3 regions of the Bittarella sp. HCP28S3_D9 genome follow, and region 1 is predicted to be linked to each of the others. Evidence: riboswitches for the same ligand, from Rfam matches in the RefSeq annotation. Region 1 holds a riboswitch; each other region holds the start of a gene.
The links. A riboswitch is a leader RNA that binds a small molecule or an ion and turns the genes downstream of it on or off. The one in region 1 is predicted to bind cobalamin.
Positions count from the first base shown of each region.

Region 2: another riboswitch for cobalamin. It lies ahead of ACTNAU_RS00860 (ribonucleoside triphosphate reductase); the one in region 1 lies ahead of ACTNAU_RS10430 (immunoglobulin-like domain-containing protein).
Region 3: another riboswitch for cobalamin. It lies ahead of ACTNAU_RS05005 (hypothetical protein); the one in region 1 lies ahead of ACTNAU_RS10430 (immunoglobulin-like domain-containing protein).

Region 1 is NZ_JBQHTP010000020.1:9,723-16,559, reverse strand. It holds gene ACTNAU_RS10450 (DUF2752 domain-containing protein) at 1-121, shown strand, start outside; gene glyA (serine hydroxymethyltransferase) at 521-1,777, shown strand; gene ACTNAU_RS10440 (replication-associated recombination protein A) at 1,881-3,164, shown strand; gene ACTNAU_RS10435 (MFS transporter) at 3,238-3,744, opposite strand; cobalamin riboswitch at 3,925-4,164, shown strand; gene ACTNAU_RS10430 (immunoglobulin-like domain-containing protein) at 4,308-6,837, shown strand, end outside.
Region 2 is NZ_JBQHTP010000001.1:187,647-194,483, forward strand. It holds gene ACTNAU_RS00850 (sensor domain-containing diguanylate cyclase) at 1-413, opposite strand, end outside; gene ACTNAU_RS00855 (anaerobic ribonucleoside-triphosphate reductase activating protein) at 782-1,471, opposite strand; gene ACTNAU_RS00860 (ribonucleoside triphosphate reductase) at 1,468-3,570, opposite strand; cobalamin riboswitch at 3,707-3,897, opposite strand; gene ACTNAU_RS00865 (Mbeg1-like protein) at 4,679-5,803, opposite strand; gene ACTNAU_RS00870 (putative bifunctional diguanylate cyclase/phosphodiesterase) at 6,057-6,837, shown strand, end outside.
Region 3 is NZ_JBQHTP010000006.1:43,208-50,044, reverse strand. It holds gene ACTNAU_RS05005 (hypothetical protein) at 1-1,919, opposite strand, end outside; cobalamin riboswitch at 2,067-2,272, opposite strand; gene ACTNAU_RS05000 (iron chaperone) at 2,462-2,833, shown strand; tRNA gene ACTNAU_RS04995 (tRNA-Gly) at 2,947-3,020, opposite strand; gene ACTNAU_RS04990 (EamA family transporter) at 3,205-3,645, shown strand; gene ACTNAU_RS04985 (nuclease-related domain-containing protein) at 3,838-4,680, opposite strand; gene ACTNAU_RS04980 (hypothetical protein) at 4,634-4,966, opposite strand; gene ACTNAU_RS04975 (manganese catalase family protein) at 5,329-5,994, opposite strand; gene eno (phosphopyruvate hydratase) at 6,087-6,837, opposite strand, start outside.

The DNA of each region.
Region 1 (6,837 bases):
GGCGATGATGGTGGGGGTGCTGCTGATCTACGTGGTGCGCATGGCCCTCTATTTTCCCCACACCTACCCCCTGGTCTGGAACGAGAGCGCCCCCCTCTTTCAAATGCTCGTCGGCCGCTAGGGCCCCCGCGGCACCTGTTGTCCCGCCCTTTCGCTTCCCCGGTGAAAGGGGGTGGAAAGCGCAGCCGGACGGCAGAAGGGGGCCCCATCAGGCGGCTGTGGCCGCGCCGGTCTGTGCGCCGTGGCGATGGCACGGGCGTAGGGGACATCCTCTGCCTGTCTGTGCGGTTTTGCCGGCCCCGCCCCTTCCCTTTGCGGCCGTGCGCCCTCACTCTGCGGGGGGACGGCGGATGGGGCGGGGGCGGTTCTGGCCGCATCCGCCCCACTTTGGGCAAACGGCGCCCGGTGAGAGGCCCGGCGGTCTGTGCGCCGCCTTGTGCTTTTGGGGAAATCGGGGTATACTGGTTGATAATGCGGCCGCGGCCCCGGTTTGCGGCTTGGAAAATAGGAGGGAAGAACTATGTTTGCAGATATGATGGACACCATCGGCTTTGTGGGAAAGACCGATCCCGAGCTGGCCAAGGCCATGGGGCTGGAGCTGGCCCGCCAGCGCCGCAATTTGGAGCTGATCGCCTCCGAGAACATCGTCTCGCCGGCGGTGATGGCCGCCATGGGGAGCATCCTCACCAACAAGTACGCCGAGGGCTACCCCGGCAAGCGCTACTACGGCGGCTGCGAGTACATCGACATGGTGGAGACCCTGGCCATCGACCGGGCCAAGGCGCTCTTTGACTGCCAGTGGGCCAACGTACAGCCCCACTCGGGCGCCCAGGCCAACATGGCCGTCTACTTCGCCCTCCTCGCCCCCGGCGACAAGGTGCTGGGGATGTCCCTGGCCGACGGCGGGCACCTGACCCACGGCAGCCCGGTGAACATGTCGGGAAAATACTTTCAGTTTGCCTCCTACGGGGTCACCCGCGAGGACGAGCAGATCGACTACGACGCCCTGCGCGCCCAGGCGCTGGAGTGGCGGCCCAAACTGATCGTGGCCGGGGCCAGCGCCTACCCCCGCACCATCGACTTTGAGACCCTTGCGGGGATCGCCAAGGAGTGCGGCGCCCTGCTGATGGTGGACATGGCCCACATCGCCGGGCTGGTGGCCGCCGGGGAGCACCCCTCCCCCCTGCCCTGGGCCGACGTGGTCACCACCACCACCCACAAGACCCTGCGGGGTCCCCGGGGCGGCCTCATCCTCTCCAACGACCCCGAGTTGGGCAAAAAAATCGACAAGGCCATCTTCCCCGGCACCCAGGGCGGCCCGCTGGAACACATCATCGCTGCCAAGGCCGTCTGCTTTGGCGAGGCGCTGCAGCCCGCCTTCAAGGACTACCAGCGCCAGGTGGTGAAAAACGCCGCCGCCCTGGCCGCCGGCCTCACCGAGCGGGGATTCCGCCTGGTCTCCGGCGGCACTGACAACCACCTGGTGCTGGTGGACCTGCAGAACTTCGACCTCACCGGCAAGGAGTTTGAGCGCCGGCTGGACGAGGTCTACATCACCGTCAACAAAAACGCCATCCCCTTTGACCCCAAGAGCACCTTTGTCACCAGCGGCATCCGCGCCGGCAGCCCGGCGGTCACCACCCGCGGCCTCAAGGAAGCGGACATGACCGAGATCGCCGAGCTCATCTACCTGGCCGCCGCCGACTTTGCGGGCCAGGCCGACGCCATCCGCCAGCGGGTGGGGGCCCTGTGCGAAAAATATCCCCTCTACCTCTAAAAAACAGGGGAGACTGTGTTACAATAGCAGATGGGCCGGCGGGGAGAAGCCCGCCGGCCCATCTGTTTTGACTTCACTTTGCAAAAAACAGGAGGAGACCGCCATGCCCTTGGCCGACCGCATTCGCCCCCAGACCCTCGACGAGGTGGTGGGCCAGCAACACCTGCTGGCCCCCGGCTCGGTCTTTCGCAACATCGCCGACTCGGGGCAGATCCCCAACATGATCTTTTACGGCCCTTCGGGGGTGGGGAAGACCACCGTGGCCCGCATCGTGGCCAAGCAGGCGGGGAAGGAACTCCACCGCCTCAACGGCACCACCGCCTCCACCGCCGACATCAAGCAGATCATCGCCGAGCTGGACACCTTCTCCGGCGCGGGGGGGATTCTCCTCTACCTGGACGAGATCCAGTACCTGAACAAAAAGCAACAGCAGACCCTGCTGGAATTTTTGGAGGACGGCTCCATCACCCTCATCGCCTCCACAACCGAAAACCCCTATTTTTACGTCTACAACGCCATTCTCAGCCGCTCCACCATCTTCGAGTTCCGGCCGGTGGAGCCACAGGAGGTCAAGCGGGCGGTGCTGCGCGCCTTTGAGAAGATGGCGGGGGAGATGGGCTACCCCATCCACTGCCCCGACGAGGTGGCCGACTACATCGCCCAGAGCTGCGGGGGGGATGTGCGCAAGTCCCTCAACGCGGTGGAGCTGTGCTGCAACGGCACCGGCTTTGACGAGGGCGGGGAGGAAAAGACCATCACCCTGGAGCGGGCGATGCAGGTGGCCCAGCGCTCGGCCATGCGCTACGACCGGGACGGCGACGCCCACTACGACGTGATGAGCGCTCTGCAAAAGTCGATCCGCGGGTCCGACCCGGACGCGGCCGTCCACTACCTGGCCCGGCTGCTGGCGGCGGGGGACCTGCCCTCGGCCTGCCGGCGGCTGCTGGTGATCGCCAGCGAGGACGTGGGTCTGGCCTACCCCCAGTGTGTGGCCATCGTCAAGGCCTGCGTCGACAGCGCCCTGCAACTGGGGCTGCCCGAGGGGCGCATCCCCCTGGCCCAGGCCGCCATCCTCATGGCCACCGCCCCCAAATCCAACTCGGCCAACCTGGCCATCGCCGCCGCCATGGCCGACGTGGAGGCGGGCCGCTACTCCGACGTGCCCGCCTCCATCAAAGACGCCCACTACGGCGGGGCGGCCAAGATGGGCCGCGGGCTCAGCTACCGCCTGCCCCACGACTACCCCGACCACTATGTGGCCCAGCAGTACCTGCCCGACAGCCTGCGCGGCCGGGTCTACTACCAGTACGGCCCCAACAAGACCGAGCAGGCCGCCAAGGCCTACTGGGACGGGATCAAGGCCCGCCACAAGGAGGGGGAGAAGTAGCCCCTTTCCAGCAAAAAAGCCGCCCCCGCCGCAACGCGCGGCGGGGGCGGCTTTTGGCTGCCGAAAAACGGGGTCATTCCTGGGGATCTTCGCCCTTTTGGCGGGCCTCTTCCTCGGCCTTGAGGCGGGCTTTCTCCTCGGCGTCCCGGCGGCGGGCCTCCTCCTTCTCGGCCTTGAGGGCGGCCACCGCGGCGTTGGCCTCTTCCGAACCGGCGATCATCACCTTGCCGTCGATGTAGACGATCTCACCCTCCTCGACCTGGCTGTACCCCTCGTAGTCAAAGTCGTCGGGTTCCTCCCGCTCCTCCTCGGGGAGGATGTCCAGGTCGTCGTAGGTGATGGCGGCCTGCCGGCGGCGGGCCTCCCGCTCCTGCTGGGCCCGCTCGGCCTTCTCCTCCTTGCGCTCCCGGTGGGTCTGGATGGAGTACCAGACCATGGCCACAAAGAAGAGCAGCAGCAGCACGCTGAAGGCCAGGAAGATCCACTGCCAACTGCCCCACTGGGCCAGCGGGGTGCGCACCAAAAAGAGGACGCAGGAGATCAAAATGAAGAGGATGGCTATTGCAACAAAAATTCCCATGGGGGAGATCGCTCCTTTTTCGTTTCAAGTCGGCGCCCCTTGCTCGCCGGGATCGATATTTTTTATCATACCATGAAACCGGCCGCAAAACAAGGAAGGCCGTCGATTTTGCGGGGAGGCCGCCCCCTGCCGAAAGGGGGAAAAATCGCTTGGTCAGGCATTGACAATTCCAAAAAATGCCTGTATCATAGGGGTGTCGGTACAGCCTTTTGGCTGTGGAGGCGGCGGGCAAAAGCCCTGCCGCCGGACGGGGAATGCGGTGCAAATCCGCAGCAGCTCACTCTACTGTGAGAGGGGACGAACCCCGCAACCACTGGCGCGCGTTCTGGGCGCGCGCTGGGAAGGGCGGGGGGAGGAGTGGCGGCCAACAGGCCGCCCGCAGCCTCAAGTCAGGATATCCGCCGGCGCATTGGAACCTATCTTTCGGTGAGGAAAAGACGGTACAATAGTGCGCGGGGGCATGTCCTGGCCCCCCAATCATGTTTGTACGCTCTTTGGGGCCCGCCGAGTTTCGGCGGGCCCTTTCCTTTTTCCCCCGAAGGGAACAAAAAAGGAGAGAGACAATGACAAAACGACTGACAAGCTTGGTCCTGGCGCTCTGCCTGGCGCTGGGCGCCCTGCTGACCCCGGCCTATGCCGCGGCCGGCGCCCCTCGGGGCGGCGCCGGGATTAGCACCACCCTGCGGGTCGAGGGGTACGGCTTTACGGCGGTTGAGCCGACGGCCGTCACCCTGCCCGACACCTACAAATCCCTGCCCGAATACGGCCTCACGGCCTGGGCGGACAAGGACCCCGGTTTTTACACCCCCCTGCACCTGCTGGCGCAGTACTGCGTGGACAACGGCCTGAACCCGGCGGACGTTATCGACGCCACTCCCGGCTTTTTGCAGGACTTTTTGGACACCAACGCCGACGCCCCGACCGATGTCTATTTCATGTACATGGTCAACGACGCCTATCCCGCAAAGGACGGCACCGGCTACCTCATCGACGGCTGCCCCCTGGCAAATGGCGACGAGGTCACCCTATACGACCTCTGGTACAGTGCATACGCCGGCAGCCTCTACACCTATTTTGCCGGTGATAGCCTGACGGCCAACACCGGCGAACCCGTCTCGGTCACCCTCATGGGCACCGCGGGGATGAATGCCGCCGCGGCGTCGCCGGTCAAGGGGGCCACCATCCTCGCCTCTAAAGACGGCGGGGCAGAGGCCGAGGTGGGCACCACCGACGAAAACGGCGTCGCCTCCCTCACCTTTGACGAGGCGGGCCTGTACACCCTCTCCGCTGTCCGCAAGAGCAGTTGGTACGACAGCAAGGGGAATCCGGCTATCGACATCAGCCGCCCCTATGCCGAGCTGACGGTCACCGAGGTGACCTACACCGACGCCGAGGCGGTGGCCAAGGCCAAAGGCGAGCTGGATCTGGGCGACCTCTCGGCGGTGAAGGGCGATTTGACCCTGCCCACCGCCGGCAGCGCCGGGACCAGCATCGCCTGGCAGAGCGACAATCAAGCGGTTCTCGGCGACAACGGCAAGCTCACCCGCCCCACCGACGGGGTGGATGTGACCCTCACCCTTACCGCCACCATCTCCCGCGGCAACGCGAGCGACACCAAGGTCTTTTCGGTCACCGTCAAGGCCGTCACCGCCGACGAGGTGCGCGCCGAGATCCAGGCCGCGGTGGACGGGGTGAGCCTCTCCGCGACCACCGGCCTCTATGTGCGGGAGACCGATTGGGACAGCGATTACAACGACGTGCCGGTGGACAATATTGAGACCACCTGGCAGTTGCGGATGGACCGCACCGACATTTTGGTCGAGGTGGTCTCCAGCGGCAACGCCAACATCTCCGCTGCGGCGGGCGATGAAAATGGGAAGGTCACCTTCACCGACGAAAAGGTGCAGGGAGAGGTCACCTTCCGCTTCTCCAAGGCGAGTGTCCCCGGCGTCTTTTGCGAAAAGACCGTTCTGGTCACCGTGCCGGCGCACACAAAGACCACCCAGGAGCAGATCGACGGCGCCGCCGCCCTCTTTGGCGGGGCGGACGGATTTGCCCTCATCGGCCTGGACAATGCCGACGCCGACCACGTGGTGGGCCCGCTGAAACTGCAAAAGACCCTCTCCTCCTATGGGGTGAGCGGGTATAGCGACGTCGCGCTGAAGTGGGCGAGTGACAACACCGCTGTTATCGATCCGCCCTCCTACGGCTCCAGCTCGGTGAAGGTCAACCGGCCCGCCTACGGCGAGCTCGACGCCACCGTCAAGCTGACCCTCACCATCGACAAGGACAGTTACACCTCCGGCTCGGTCACCAAGCGGACGGTGGAGATTCCCCTCACGGTCCCCGCCGTCACCCAGCAGGAGCACGACGCCGCCCAGACGGCCGTCGATGCGGCGCTGGCGGGGGTCACCCTCGACGGCTTTACCGAGATGAGCAGCCTGGGGCTGACCGAAATCGACCCCCAGGCGCTGGAATTCGACATTCAGCTCAAGGATGTCAGCGACCTGATCAAGGCGGGGGTGATCGCCGACACCCCCGAGAACAGGGCCATGAGTTACCAGTGGTCCACCGACAGCGCGGCGGCGGATGGGACCAACTACCTCACCGCCAGCTATCTGCGCTGCAATGTCTACCGCAGCGTCGGCGCGCCCGACACCCAGACCAACCTCAAATTGACCCTCACCTACCAGGGGGTCAGCGCCACCAAGACCTTCCCGGTCACCATCAAGGGGATCACCCAGGCCGAGGTGGACGTCGCCAACGCCGAGATGAAGGCCTATGAGGACGCCCTCTTTGACGGCATCAAGGGCGCAAACGAGAGCCCTGACTTCATCACCCACAACCTGGGGTGGGACCGGGCAAACGGCCACGTCTCCTTCTACCGGATGCACAGGGAGGGCGACGCCTTTGTCTACACCCTGAAAAACAGCTCCTGCCCCGGCAACGTGGGGGTGGAGCTGGGCAGCTGGAGCGCCTCTCCCTACGGCTACATCGGCACCACCACCGGTGGTTACGGCGGCTCCAACCTCTTTGAGCTGCTCAAGCGGCCCGACTTTGGCGAGCCCGACGCGCAGGTCACCCTCTCCACCC
Region 2 (6,837 bases), on a different contig from region 1:
ACCTGCCGCCGCTCCCGCTCCCCCTCCAGCTCCCGCTGCATCTGCCGCCAGCGGCCGACGTCCAGGCAGAAAAACCGCCAGCGGCGCGGGGCCTCCAGCACCCCGCACCAGCGCAGCCAGCGCAACTGGCCCGCCGGGGTGTAGCAGGGAAAATCGGCCTGCACCCGCCCCGCCCGCCGGGCCCGGGCCAGTTTGCGGGCGGCCAACCGCCGCCCCTGGGCCCCCAGGAAAAACCAGGGGTCCTCTCCCTGGGCGCGGGCAAAGGTCTCCGGCGCGCAGTCTAGCAGGGCCAGAAATCCGCCGTCGGGCGACCAGTGGGCCCTGGCCTGTCCCAGCTGCAGCCGGACCAGCCCCCCCTTGACCCCCCGGGCAGCCGCCGCCAACAGCGCCTCGCCGCTCATCCTCTCGTTCACCCGATCTCCTCCTTTTGCTGTGAACGCCCAACTGGGTCTCCTTCCCAATATAGTCAGAGGAGCTGTAAAAATATGGCGTTTTTTGTCCCTCGACCGCCCCCGTGCGGAGACGGCGGACCGCTGCCGCCGGCCCCGCCCAGATCCCTGGCGGACGCCGGGGAACAGGGGCGCCTTTCCGCCCTGCGGCGGCTTGGGCGGCAGGGGGGACGGGTTGGGCCCTCCCCTTTCTCCCCTTTCTCCCCTTTCTCCCCTTCCCCCCCTTCCCGCCGACCCCCATCCCGCTGCGGCCGGGCGGGAAGAGACGGCAAAAAGGCGCGGGGGAGCGTTGCCGCTCTCCCGCGCCGGGGCCGCATATCAAACAGGCCTGTCTAAAAGGTGAGGCCGGGCTGGACGGCCCGGAGCTGGGGCTCCACCGCCCGCACCTGTTCGTGGGTGAGGAAGGGGCGCTCCAGCAGGGGGAGGTGCCGCTGCCGGGCGCAGGCGGGGGTGCGAAAGAAGTTGAGCCGGTAGCGGGGCAGCGGGGGCAGCTGCCCCGCCAACTCCACCAGCGCCCCGGCGGTGAGCCCGGGGTAGAGGGTGGTCCGCGCCTCGCAGGGGATCCCCTTCTCGGCCAGTTGGCAGAGGGTCTCGCGGGTGGCGTCGTACCCCTGTTCGGGGGGGACGCCGCACACCTGGAGGTACTGTCGGCGGGGGGCCTTCCAGTCGATGGCCAGGTAGTCGCAGAGCCCCGCCTCCGCCAGGGCCAGCACCCGCTGGGTCTGGCGGCCGTTGGTGTCCAGCTTGACCCGGTAGCCCATGGCCTTGAGGGCGGCCAGAAACTCCTCCAGATCGGGCTGGAGCAGCGGTTCCCCGCCGCTGACCACCACCCCGTCCAGCAGCCCCTGGCGCTTTTTCAAAAAGGCCTCCACCTCCCCTTCGGGCAGGCAGTCGCCGGGGCCCAACAGGTCGCGGTTGTGGCAGTAAAAGCAGTCGGTGTCGCAGCCGCGGGTGAAGAGGACGCAGGCCAGCACCCCGGGGAAGTCGATGGTGCTGGTGCGCTGGATGCCGGCGACCCTCACTGGGCGGCCGCCCCGGAGAGCTCGCTCTCTTTGATGACGTACTTGACCCGCTGGCGGTACTCCTCCTTCTTGCCCTTGTGGAAGTTCTGCACCGGGCGGAGGTAGCCCACCACCCGGCTCCACACCTCGGTGGCGGCGCCGCAGTCGGGGCAGCTGTACACCTCGCCGCTGATGTAGCCGTGCTCGGGGCAGACCGAGAAGGTGGGGGTCAGGGAGAGGTAGGGCAGCTTGTAGTTGGTAAAGGCCTTTTGCAGCAGGGCCTTGGCCACCTCGATGTCCCGGATCTGCTCGCCCAGGTAGAGGTGGAGCACCGTGCCGCCGGTGTACATGCACTGCAGGTCGTCCTGCAGGTCGAGGGTCTCGAAGATGTCGTCGGTGTAGCCCACCGGCAGCTGGGTGGAATTGGTGTAGTAGGGCACCTCCTCCCCGGCGGTGAGGATGTCGGGGTAGCGGTCCCGGTCGAGCTGGGCCAGGCGGTAGCTGGTCCCCTCGGCGGGGGTGGCCTCCAGGTTGTAGACGTGGCCGGTCTCCTCCTGGAAGCGGGTGATGACCTCCCGCATGTGGCCCAGCACCCGCAGGGCGAACTGCTGGCCCTCGGGGGCGGTGATCTCGCAGCCCAGGAAGTTGCGACAGGCCTCGTTCATCCCCACCAGGCCGATGGTGTTGAAGTGGTTGAACCAGTAGGAGCCGGTGCGAGCCTTGACCTCTTTGAGGTAGTGGGCCGAGTAGGGGTACATCCCGTTTTCGGTCTGCTTTTCAATGGTCTTGCGCTTGATCTCCAGGCTGTTCTTGGCCAGTTCCAGCAGCCCGTCCAGCCGCTGCATCAGGTCCTCCTCGTCCTGGGCCAGGTAGCACAGCCGGGGCAGGTTGAGGGTGACCACCCCAATGGAGCCGGTCATGGGGTTGGAGCCGAAGAGGCCGCCGCCCCGCTTGCGCAGCTCGCTGGTGTCAAGGCGCAGCCGGCAGCACATGGAGAGGGCGTCCTCGGGGGAGAGGTCGGAGTTGATGTAGTTGGAGAAGTAGGGGATGCCGTACTTGCAGGTGATCTCCATGAACTTGTCCACCACCGGGCTCTGCCAGTCAAACTCCTTGGTGACGTTGATGGTGGGGATGGGGAAGGTGAAGACCCGGCCGTGGCGGTCCCCCTCCATCATCACGTCGCAGAAGGCGGTGTTGAGCAGGTCCATCTCGGCCTGAAAGTCGCCGTAGCAGGCGTCCATGGGCTGGCCGCCGATGACCACGCACTCGTCCTTGAGGGTGGAGGGGACCACGATGTCGAAGGTCAGGTTGGAGAAGGGGCACTGAAAGCCCACCCGGGTGGGGACGTTGAGGTTGAAGATGAACTCCTGCAGCGCCTGTTTCACCGAGGCGTAGTCCATGTGGTCGTAGCGGATAAAGGGGGCGCAGTAGGTGTCAAAGGAGGACCAGGCCTGGGCGCCGGCCGACTCGCCCTGGGTGGTGAAGGTGGAGTTGACGATCTGCCCCAAAAAGGAGCGCAGGTGCTTGGCCGGGCCGCTCTCCACCTTTCCGGGCACCCCGCCAAAGCCCTGCATCAGCAGCTGGCGCAGGTCCCATCCGGCGCAGTAGGGGCCGAAAAAGCCCAGGTCGTGCAGGTGCAGGTCCCCCGAGGTGTGGGCGCGGCGGATCTCCTCGGGATAGATCTCGTGGAGCCAGTACTGCTTGGTAAAGGCCTCGCGGATGTAGTTGTTCATCCCGTTGATGGACTTTTGGGTGTTGGCGTTCTCCTGGATCTTCCAGTCCATGTCGTCCAGGTACTGGGAGAACATGTCGATGGTAGCGCCGATGAGGGCGTTGGCCTCCCGCGCGCCCTGGCGCTTCTCCCGGTAGAGGATGTAGGCCTTGGCGGTGCGGGCGTGGCGGTTTTCGATGAGGACCTTTTCCACCATGTCCTGCACCTCCTCCACGTCCAGCACGCCGGTGCGGGACGTGGCCATCTCCACCACCTGGCGGGAGAGCTCCTCCGCCCGCTGCCAGTCGTCTCCCCCTACGGCGGCGGCCGCCTTGAAGATGGCCCAGGTGATCTTCTCCGGATCAAAGGGGACAATGTCCCCGCTGCGCTTGCGAATCGACTCGATCATCGTATTGTGTCCTCCCATCAAAGTGGTTTCAGAAAACCGCTGGAGACGCCCAGAGCGCTGAAAAGCCCCTGCCGGCCAAAGGGCAGGGGCGCGACAAAGGTCACTCACCAGAGCCCGCTTGACGCCATACACCGTGGCAGCGCGCGCACAGCGGGCAGGTATTCCGGCTCGGATTCCACGCGCGCCCCGCCTTCCCAGCTCCCGGGGAGCCAGTGGCAGTTGGGGCGCGCTCTCTCCTTACGGCGGCGGGACCGCGCGGGCTTTTCACCCGTCTTCCCTGTTGCCGCCCGGCCCGATGACAGGCCGGGCACCCGCGTGCTTTCGTTTCCATATCTAGTTTGATTCTGAAACAGATTGGTCAAATCATACTACATCTTGTGCACCCAGTCAACCGTCATTTCGCCGATATTGCGGCGATAAAGTGCCACAACAAGCGCGTTTTGAGAGGGGGCCCGAAGCGCCGAGGCGCATGGAGAAGCCCTCGACGGGGTTTGGGCAGAGCGTCGGGGGGAAAGGCCCATTTCACCCCGCCCCAACCAGGGGGCAGCCGCTTCCCTCCCACAGGGGCGCCGGGTGGACCCCCCGCCCGGCGGAAAAGGGAAAACGGGTGCAGGGGCCGGGCGGGCCGCCAGATGACAGGAGAATCCGCCGCCTGCAACCCAAAGAGCCGAAAGGCCCCGCCGGTCTTTGGGTGCGATCTCCCCTTCGCGCCTCCCACAAAAGGAGACGGACACCCGCCTCCGCTCCGCCGGCCCTCTTGAAAGAGAAGACCGACGCCCCCTGCAGGGAAGCAAGCCCCCCTTCCCGGCGGCGACAGGGGACCGAGCCGCAGACGACCCCGCTCCCCGCCCCGGGGCAAGAGGGTCCCCTACTCCAGACGCCGCTCCGGCCCACGCCCCGGAGCGGATGGTATGGAAGTTCTCCCGGCAGAAAAGGGAAAACGGGTGCAGGGGCCGGGCGGGCCGTCAGATGACAGGAGGAGCTGTCGCCCCTCCGCCCTGGCCCCCTTGACAGAGAAGTCCGCCGCCCCCGCCGGCCGCAGAGGCGACTGCAAGGGCCTTTGCTCCCCGGCGGTGGCAGGGGATCCCCGCCCCGGGGCGAGGGTCCCCTACTCCAGACGCCGCTCCGGCCCCTCGCCCCGAGGGTGGGCGGTACGCAGGTTCTCCCGCGCCGAGCGAAAGAGGCCGCCCATCACCTGGCCCATCAGGCGGCGGGTGTCCTCATCCACATTTTTGAGGGACTGCAGCACCGCCCCGGCGCTGTGCAGCCAGTCGCCGGAGAGCTCGCCCACCGTCTTGGCCTGGGTGCCCGCCAGCAGCTGGTAGAGGGTGTCAAAGAAGGTGGCCCGCTCCTCCCTGCTCATCCCGGCCACCCAGTCCTTGAGGGTCTTGTCGATGAACTTGCTGCTGGCGCTCACCTCGTCGAGGCAGACAAAGCCGGGGCCCTTCACCTCCCAGGAGTAGAGGTCGTGCTGCATCAGCCCCACCTGGCCGCTGTGGACCACCGTGTAGGCCTCCTCGTGTTCCAGCAACATCCCCACCACCGAGGACTGGGGCAGGTAGGTGTGCACCCGCTCCCGCACCGCCCGGTAGCCCGGGCCCTCCAGCACCCCGCCGTCAAAGCCGGGGCCGTCGTTGTTCTGCACCCAGAGCAGCCGCTCTTGCACTGGGGCCGGGGCGAAGGCGGCGGCGTAGACGGCCAGGTTGCCCCCCTTGGAGTGGCCCCCCACCCGCCAGGTCGCCGGCCCCCGCTCCACCGCTTGGCAGAGGTAGGAGACCGCCTCCCTCTGGGCGGGCACCGGGGTGGCAAAGCCCATGTTAAAGTCCTCTTTCCAGCCCACCAGGGTGTTGTCGGTCCCCCGGAAGGCGGCGAATCCGGTGCCGTCGCCGGGCAGGGCGCAGAGGGCGGAAAACTGCTTTTGCTCGTCGGCGTCCACGTCGTTGACATAGCCCCAAAGGGGCATCTCGCCAAAGCGGGCGCTGGCAGCCAGGGCCCGCAGCAGGTCGCGGTCGCGCGCCCACATGGCCTCCGTCTGGCGGGCAAAGGCCGGGGAGAGGAGCCGCTCCGCCGCCCGGCGCAGGGGAATCGCTCCCCCCTCCCCCAGCGGGGGGACCACCCCGTCAAAGGGGACGTAGGACAGCCGGCAGAGGATGAGGTCGTCCACGCAGGTAAAGGGCGCCTGGTCAAAGCGCAGGTCGCCCCGCCATTCCAGATAGTCAAAGATGTTGGCCAATGTATCCACCCTCCCCGCGCCCCACGCCACATCTCTCTCCGGCGCGGGGCGCGCTTTCTGCCTTTCATTATACCCCTTTTGGCGCCCTTTTCCAAACAGAGGGGCGGCGGGGGGAGGACGGCAGTGGATTTTCATTGCCTTTTTTGCAGTTTTCGACTATGATGAACGTATCTTTACAGTTTTGACATATTTTATCCTTTGATTTTTGATTCTTGATTTTATTCTTTGCCCTGCGGGGCGGCGGAGGGATCACATGCGCTGGGACATCGCGCCGGAATGCGTTTCGGCAGTCATACTGCTCATCATCTGGGGGTATTCCCGCCGGGGCAGCCCGCTGCCCAGCTTAAAAAACCGGGTGTTTCAGGGCTGCCTGATCGTCACCTTTTTGGCGGTGTCCACCAACATCCTCTCTACCCTGCTGCTGATGCGCCCCGACCTGGTCCCCCAGTGGCTGGTCTGGGGGGTGACCACCCTCTATTTTGTCTGCACCCCCTTGATGGGGCTGGCCTATTTCCTCTACTCGGCCGCCATCCTCTGCAAGGGGCAGCCCATGTTGCGCTGGGTCTTTGCCGGGGGAATCGCCCCCGGCGCCCTCTACGCCCTGCTGGCCCTGGCCGACCCCCTCACCGGCAAGCTCTTCTCCATCACCCCCGAGGGCGGCTACCGGCAGGGGGAGTGGATCGCCCTGACCTACCTGCTCTTTTACGCCTACTGCGCCGCCAGCATCCTGCTGGTGCTGCGCTTTCGCCGGGCGGTGGAGCGCTCGACGAGGACCATCCTCCTCTCCTTCCCGGCGGTGGCCTTCGTCGTCATTTTGGTGCAGCAGTTCTACCCCACCGTCATCCTATCGGGCTCGGCGGCGGCCTGCGCCCTGCTCATCATCTACCTGCACCTGCAGAACAAACAGATGTCTCTGGACTCCCTCACCGGCGCGCCCAACCGGCAGGAGCTGGTCAACCTCATCGACCTGCTCCTCTTTGAAAAGCGGCTGCCCACCTTCACGGTGGCGGTCCTCTCCCTGCGGGACTTCAAAC
Region 3 (6,837 bases), on a different contig from region 1:
CGGCTGTCGGCCAGCCGCTGCCAGTTGGCCAGTTTTTCCCGCTGGGCGTCGGGGAGGGCCTCATAGCGCGATTGCAGGCTGTCCACCGCGGCGCGGTCGCCGGAGGTGAGGGCGGAAAGGGCGGGCAGGGCGGCGATGTCCTCGTCCAGCTTCTGGACGATCGCCTCCTGGCGCAGGGCCTCGATGGCGGCCGCCGCCCTTTGCAGGGTGTCGGCGCCGGCGATCTGCGATTGCTCCTGGGCGGCGAGGGCCTCGTAGGCCGAGAGCAGGGCGCTCACCTTGTCCGCGTCTTGCAGGGTGAGGGACGGGAGGTCGAGAGAGGCGATGCTCTGGTTGATGCGGGCGATGGGGTCGGCGGTGGAGAGGGCCAAGATCTCCTCCAACTTGCCGTGGTTTGTCACCTTGGCCTGTTCGGCGGCGGAGAGGGCGCGGTAGCGGGTCTCCACCCGCCGGGCCTCCGCCAGGTTGACGTAGCGGTAGGAGCTGGCGTCGGGCAGCCGCTCGATCTGGCGCTGCACGTCGGCGGCGGTGATGGCGGTATCCCCCTTGTTGCCGTAGCAGTAGAGGTAGCCAGCGTCGTTGTACCAGACCAGCGAGCCGTTGGGGGCGATGGCGATGCTCTGGGTGCAGTACTGGCGGCGGCCGATGCCCGGGACCACCTCCACCTGGGGCGCGGTCTGGCCCTCTTTATCCTTTAAGATGAAGAGGTTGTCGGAAGACTCGTTGGCCACGAAGTAGAGATAGACCTGGTTGCCGTTTTCGGCGCTGGCATAGGCGGTGGTCAGGGCGGCGGAGCCGGCGCTGTTGACCGCGTCGGTCTGGTAGAGGGTGATCATGGTGTTTGTGTCGACGACAAAGACCGGCATCTGCGCGCCAAAGCTCTGGCCGGCCAGGTAGAGCCGATCGTTGTAGATGACCGGGGAGGACTGGGTGTCGCCCCCCGAGATGCCGGCCGTCCACTCCCGCAGGCTGGCCTGGTCCAGCTTGCCGTCGGCGAGCAGCTTGTAGCTGCGCACCGCCGCCCCCGCCGTGGGGTGGCCGGAGGAGAGGTAGACGCGGCCGTCCTTTTCATAGTAAAAGGGGGTGGAGCGGGCGTTGTAGCCGCTGGGCAGCGAGAAGGTGTCGGCCACCGCGCCGGTCTTGTAGTTGACCGACCAGACGGTGCTGGAGCCGGCGTAGTTGGCGTCGGTGAAGAGGGCGTAGTCCCCGGCAAAGGCCACGCCGTTTGTGTTGAAGCCGGCGTCGGAGGGGGAGGCGACGGTCCAGTTTGCGGCCTTCACCTCGGTGGAGCTGGCGGGGTTTTCGTCGGCGGTGTCAAAACAGGCGTAGACCCCGCCGGTGCGGTAGGAGCCGGTGAACACCCGCCCGTCGTGGCAGGTGACCGGGCTCTGCACGGCCGAACCCGGCAGCTCCTGGGTGACGTAGAGCTGTTCGAGGGTCTCGGCGTCAAAGGCGCGCAGGAAGTTTTTCTGCACCCCGGTGGCGTCGGCGTCCAGGTTGTTGATCTCGCAGGGGACGAAGATCTTGCCGTCCCCCGCGCCCAGGATCATGGTGTACTGGTTGTGGGCCGCGCCGAAGACCGGGGCGCTGGCCACCTCCTTGCCGCTGCCCAGCTCGTACTTGCGCAGGCGCTGGAAGCTGTAGCAGTAGACGTAGTTCCCCAGGATGACGGGGGTGCTCGACGAGTCGGTCCAGGTGCTGGAGTCGCCGGTCTGCTTCTCCCACTTGAGCTCGATTTCGGCGGCGGTGGTGGGGGCCTTGGCGTCGGAGACGCCCTTGAGCCCGTCGGCTCCCAAAAACTGGGGCCAGCCCAGTTCCGCCGACGGTTCTGCCGCCAGGGCGGGCAGGCTGCCGGAGGCGCAGAGGCAGAGCGCCAGCAACGCCGCTGCCGCCCGCTTTTTTACAGAGATGTTTCCCATTTTTTCTCTTCCTCTCGATGGTTGCGGGGGATGGGCGGCCGGGGAGGACAACAAAAAAAGACCGTCGTCCGACGGTCTCTCGTGCAAAAAGGGGCGGGCGCAGGGCAGCCCAGCCTGTTTTGGCACTTTTGTCCTCGGCCGGAACTACTCATACACCCTGTTGCGGCAGGTCTCCTGACTCGGATGTCTCCCTACTCTCCAACCCGCCTTCCCAGGTCCAAAAGACCCAGTGGCGGCAGCAAAGCTGCCGTTGGATTTCGCCATCCTCACAGTAGCGGCGACTGTCACGGATTTTCACCGTGTTCCCTTTTGCTCCGCCCCAGAAGGGGCGGACCACAACAAACCATTTTATTTTGATGAGACCACTATACCACGGCCCGGGCCCACAAGTCAATTGAAGGGGGGATTTTGCCGCAGATGTGCGCCCGGCCGCGGGAAGGCCGGTCCATTTTTCCCCGCTGGGCGGGCGGTCTTTGGCGGCGGCTGGATAACGGCGGGGCGGCTGTGAAAAATAAGGAGGAGGAAGGGAGGGGGAGAAACGAATGGACGCATTCACAGCGTATCTGGAGGGGCTTGAGACGGTGCAGCAGCGGGCAGTCCTCGGCGGGGTCCTGCGCTGGGTCGGGGAGACGTTTCCCGACTTGACCCCCAAAATTGCCTGGAGCCAGCCGATGTTCACCGACCACGGCACCTTCATCATCGGCTTTAGCGCCGCCAAGGCCCACCTGGCGGTCGCCCCGGAGAGGGCCGGAATCCTCCGCTTCTCCGGCGCGATCGAACGGGCGGGGTACCGCCACAGCAAGGAGCTCATCCGCATCCCCTGGGGACAGGCGGTGGACTTTGCGCTGCTGGGGGAGATCATCCGCTTCAACCGGGAGGACAAGCGGGACTGCACCAAATTTTGGCGGGGGTAAACCGCCCTCTGCCCCTGCGCGCCGGTTTCCCCCACCGGGGTGGGGGGGGGAGGACGACCCGCGCAGGGGTAGAGAAAAAAGCCCCGGCGCAGACGCGCCAGGGCTTTTTTGTTTGGAGCAGGCGATGGGAATCGAACCCACAACCTCAGCTTGGGAAGCTGATGTTTTACCACTAAACTACGCCTGCACCTGTAAGTGCTTTACTATTATAGTACGGCTTGGCCCCAAACGTCAAGCCCCGGGCGAGAAATTACAAAAAAATTCCCGATCCCCACCCCTTCGACAGGGCGTGGGACAACTGTGGAAAAAAGGGCGTTGTACTTGGGTGAAAAAGGTGCTATTTTAGAGGGGAGAAAGAGGGGAGTCGCGAGATGAAAGAGGCAAAGGGGGAGAAGCGGGTGTGGATTTTGTACGCGGTGCTGTCGGCGGTGTTTGCCGCCCTCACCTCGATTTTGGCCAAGGTGGGCATTGAGAAGATCGACTCCAACCTGGCCACCGCCATCCGCACGGCGGTGGTGCTGGTGATGGCCTGGGGGATCGTCTTCCTCACCGGCGCCCAGGCGGGGCTGCGGCAGATCGGCGGGCGCAGCCTGGTCTTTTTGGTGCTGTCGGGGCTGGCCACCGGGGCCTCCTGGCTGTTTTACTACAAGGCCATCCAGATGGGGGAGGTCTCCCGGGTGGTGCCCATCGACAAGTTCAGCGTGGTCATCACCATGGTGCTGGCCTTTGTCTTTTTGCACGAAAAAATCACCCTGAAGACCGCCCTGGGCGGGGTGCTGATCACCGCTGGGACCTTTGTCATGATTTTGTGATCCGGCCGGGCGGACGAGGGGCGGACCCCGTCGGGGGCGCCGAAGGCGGGCGAGCGGACCGCGGCAACAGGCGGGGGAGAGGGGATGCCTTCTCCCCCGCCTGTTTCTGCGCCCTTTGGGCGCTGGAGGGGGGCGCCCTCTCCCCGCAAACTGCGCCCAGGGGGCAGAGAGGGACCGCGCCCTCCCCCGCCGTCAATCGGCGTTTTGCGTATATCGGCACCTGGGGAAATGGGAGCAGCCCCAAAACTGCTCTCCCGCATGCGCCCCTCTGGTGGCCGTTCTGAGGACGAGTTTGCCCCCGCATCTCGGGCAGACTTTATTGGCCGACGGACTGGCGGGTGAATGGTGCTTTTTGTGTATATTTTCGATGTGCGACCGCTTTTCGGAATCGCCCGCTTGCGCCAGTGGGGCCAGCCGGTCGTACAGCTCATCGATTTTTTGGGGTTTGAGCTGGCTGCCCAGCCCTCTTGCCGTCTGGGCTATATCGGACAGGACGTCGTATCGGTTGACGACGCGGTGTTCCCGGCTGGTCAGGCGGATGTCTTTTAATGTGCAGCGATCGCTAAAGACGATATAGGAGAGAAAGGGGACAAAATCCTCCTGTAAAAACGCCTTCAGCCATTTCAGATGCACCTTGTTCTGCACGATCGGGTTGAGAAATGAAACTTTTTTTGCACGGCCCTTCCCCGCGGGCAGGGTCTGCGTCCAGTATGAGTTGGTTTCGGTGCCAAAGATCCACCCGCTGTAGTTTTTTGATTCAAAGACATATATGCCCGACTCGTGGAGGAAAATGACGTCTATCTCTGTTTTTCCCCCGTCCTGCTTTGGCAAATAGCAGTTGAAGAGGAAGCGCTTGTAACCCGGCAGTTGCCGCAGGCACCGGTAAGTATAAAACTCGCCAAGCAGCCCCTTGTCCCTTCGGACGCGCCAGTAGGGGTTGCGGGTTTGTTTGAAATACGCCGTCTTTTCGTATCTTTTTCGCGCGATCTCACAGGCCAAAAAGGCGGTTGCGACGACGGCCAAAAGCAATATCATAGGCTCCCCCCTGTGCGTCTGTCTGCTGTGCTGCAGCGCGCTGTTTCGGCTGTTCGATCGCCCTTTTCGCCGCATTTCCGCTTTTGCCGAAAAGCAGTGCTGCCGGCCTTCCCCAGAGGCGGAAAAACGGCGGTCCACAGGGGCTTGCCGCTGCTGTGACAGGGTTTTTATTGACCAAAGGGGACCTGTTTTTTTCGAGTTCTCCCCTGGTCTCCACCCAGTTTTCCGCGTGGCCGCAGTCGCAGCAGACATAGCGGATGACGGGGATCTTCCCCATCGGGGTCATGGACGAGGGGGAGATGTTGCTGCCGCTGGCATGGCGATTCGGAGCGTCTGGGACGCGGACGGTGTTTTGCGAACCGCACTTGGGCCATCTTCTCGCATTCTCCACTTCTTCATCTCCCTTCCCCCTATATTATAGGTTTGTCCTGCGGGGGAGCGCAAGTGAAAAGGGGAAAGATCTCGCAGAGTTTTGGCCGCTGCGCTATTCCCGTGTTCCCTGTATCCCCTCTTGTGGCTGGGTGCGGCTGAAAGGTGAGGGCGCGCCGACCGCCGTGCGGCGGGAAAAAGAGAAACGACACCGCTTTGGCGGTGCCGTTTCTCTTTTGGGGAAGGGCATTTTCTCGCGAGAGGATCGCCCTTCGCGGACTAGATGTTGAAGCTGGGCGGCTGCTTTTTGGCCGGGTCGAAGGACTGGCCGCCGGGGTAGGACAGGTCGAAGTAGATGCGCGAATCCACCGTGGTGCCCCACTCTTTCTGGCTGCCGGTGTCCTGAATGCGGTTGAAGGCCTCGCGGAACATGGTGTTGTGGGCCTCCTCCCGGTTGAGGAGGAAGTCGATGGTGTCCCGCACCCCCTTGTCGTCGATTTGGCGGTAGAGGTACTGGTAGACCACCTTGGCCCGCTGCTCGGCGGCGATGTCCGAGAGGATGTCGGCTGCCAGGTCGCCGGTCTCGTTGACGTAGGCGGCTGTCCAGAGGTAGCCGGAGGCATTGGCCAGCATGGGGGTCAGCCCGGTGAGGACGTGGGCCTCCACGTTCCCCACGGTGGCGTGGGCGGCGTCCAGGTCATGGCCGTTGAGCAGGTTGACTGCGGTGGCCACCATCTCCATGTGGCAGAGCTCCTCGGCGGCCACGTCCAAAAACAGGTCTTTGATCTCCGGGTCCTTGATGCGCATGCTCTGGGACAGGTACTGCAGGGCGGCCTTCAGCTCGCCCTGGGGCCCGCCCAACTGCTCCTGCAGCATGGCGGCGTAGTTGGGGTTGGGCCTGTCCACCTTTACTTCGTGGAGCAACTTTTTCTCGTGTTTGAACAACGTTTCTTCCTCCTTTGGCGCCAGAGGCGCAGCTGTTTTTAGCGGGGGGCGGTCCGCTCTGCCGACCCCCCGCTGCCGGGGAAAGAGGGAGCTTAGCGGCCCAGGCGGCCAAAGGTCGCCCGGCGGCCCAGCTCCTCCTCAATGGCGAGCAGGCGGTTGTACTTGCAGACCCGCTCGCTGCGGGCGGGGGCGCCGGTCTTGATCTGCCCGGCCGAGAGCCCCACGGCGAGGTCGGCGATCGAGGTGTCCTCGGTCTCGCCGCTGCGGTGGGAGAGGATGGCCCGGTAGCCGTTTTGGCGGGCCAGGGACACCGTCTCCGCCGTCTCGCTGAGGGTGCCGATCTGGTTGGGCTTGACCAGCACCGCGTTGGCGGCCCCCGCCGCAATGCCCTGGCGCAGCCGGGCGGGGTTGGTGACGAAGAGGTCGTCCCCCACGATCTGCACCCGGCCGCCCAGGCGGGCGGTGAGGGCGGCAAAACCGGTGAAGTCGCTCTCCCCCAGCGGGTCCTCCAGGGAGACGATGGGCCAGCGCCCGCAGAGACCGCACCAGTACTCGGCCAGCTCTCCGGGGGTGAAGGGCTGGCCCCGCTTGGGCAGCCGGTACCCCTCGCCCTGGCTCCACTCGCTGGCCGCCGCGTCCAGGGCGATGGACAGGTCCTGCCCCGGGCGGTAGCCGGCAGCCTCGATGGCCTGGCAGAGCAGGGCGAGGGCCTCCTCGTCCCCCGGCAGGTCGGGGGCAAAGCCCCCCTCGTCCCCCACGGCGGTGGAGAGGCCCCGCTCCCGCAGCAGGCGGCCCAGGCTGTGGTAGACCGCGACGCCCATCTCCATGGCCTGGGAAAACCGA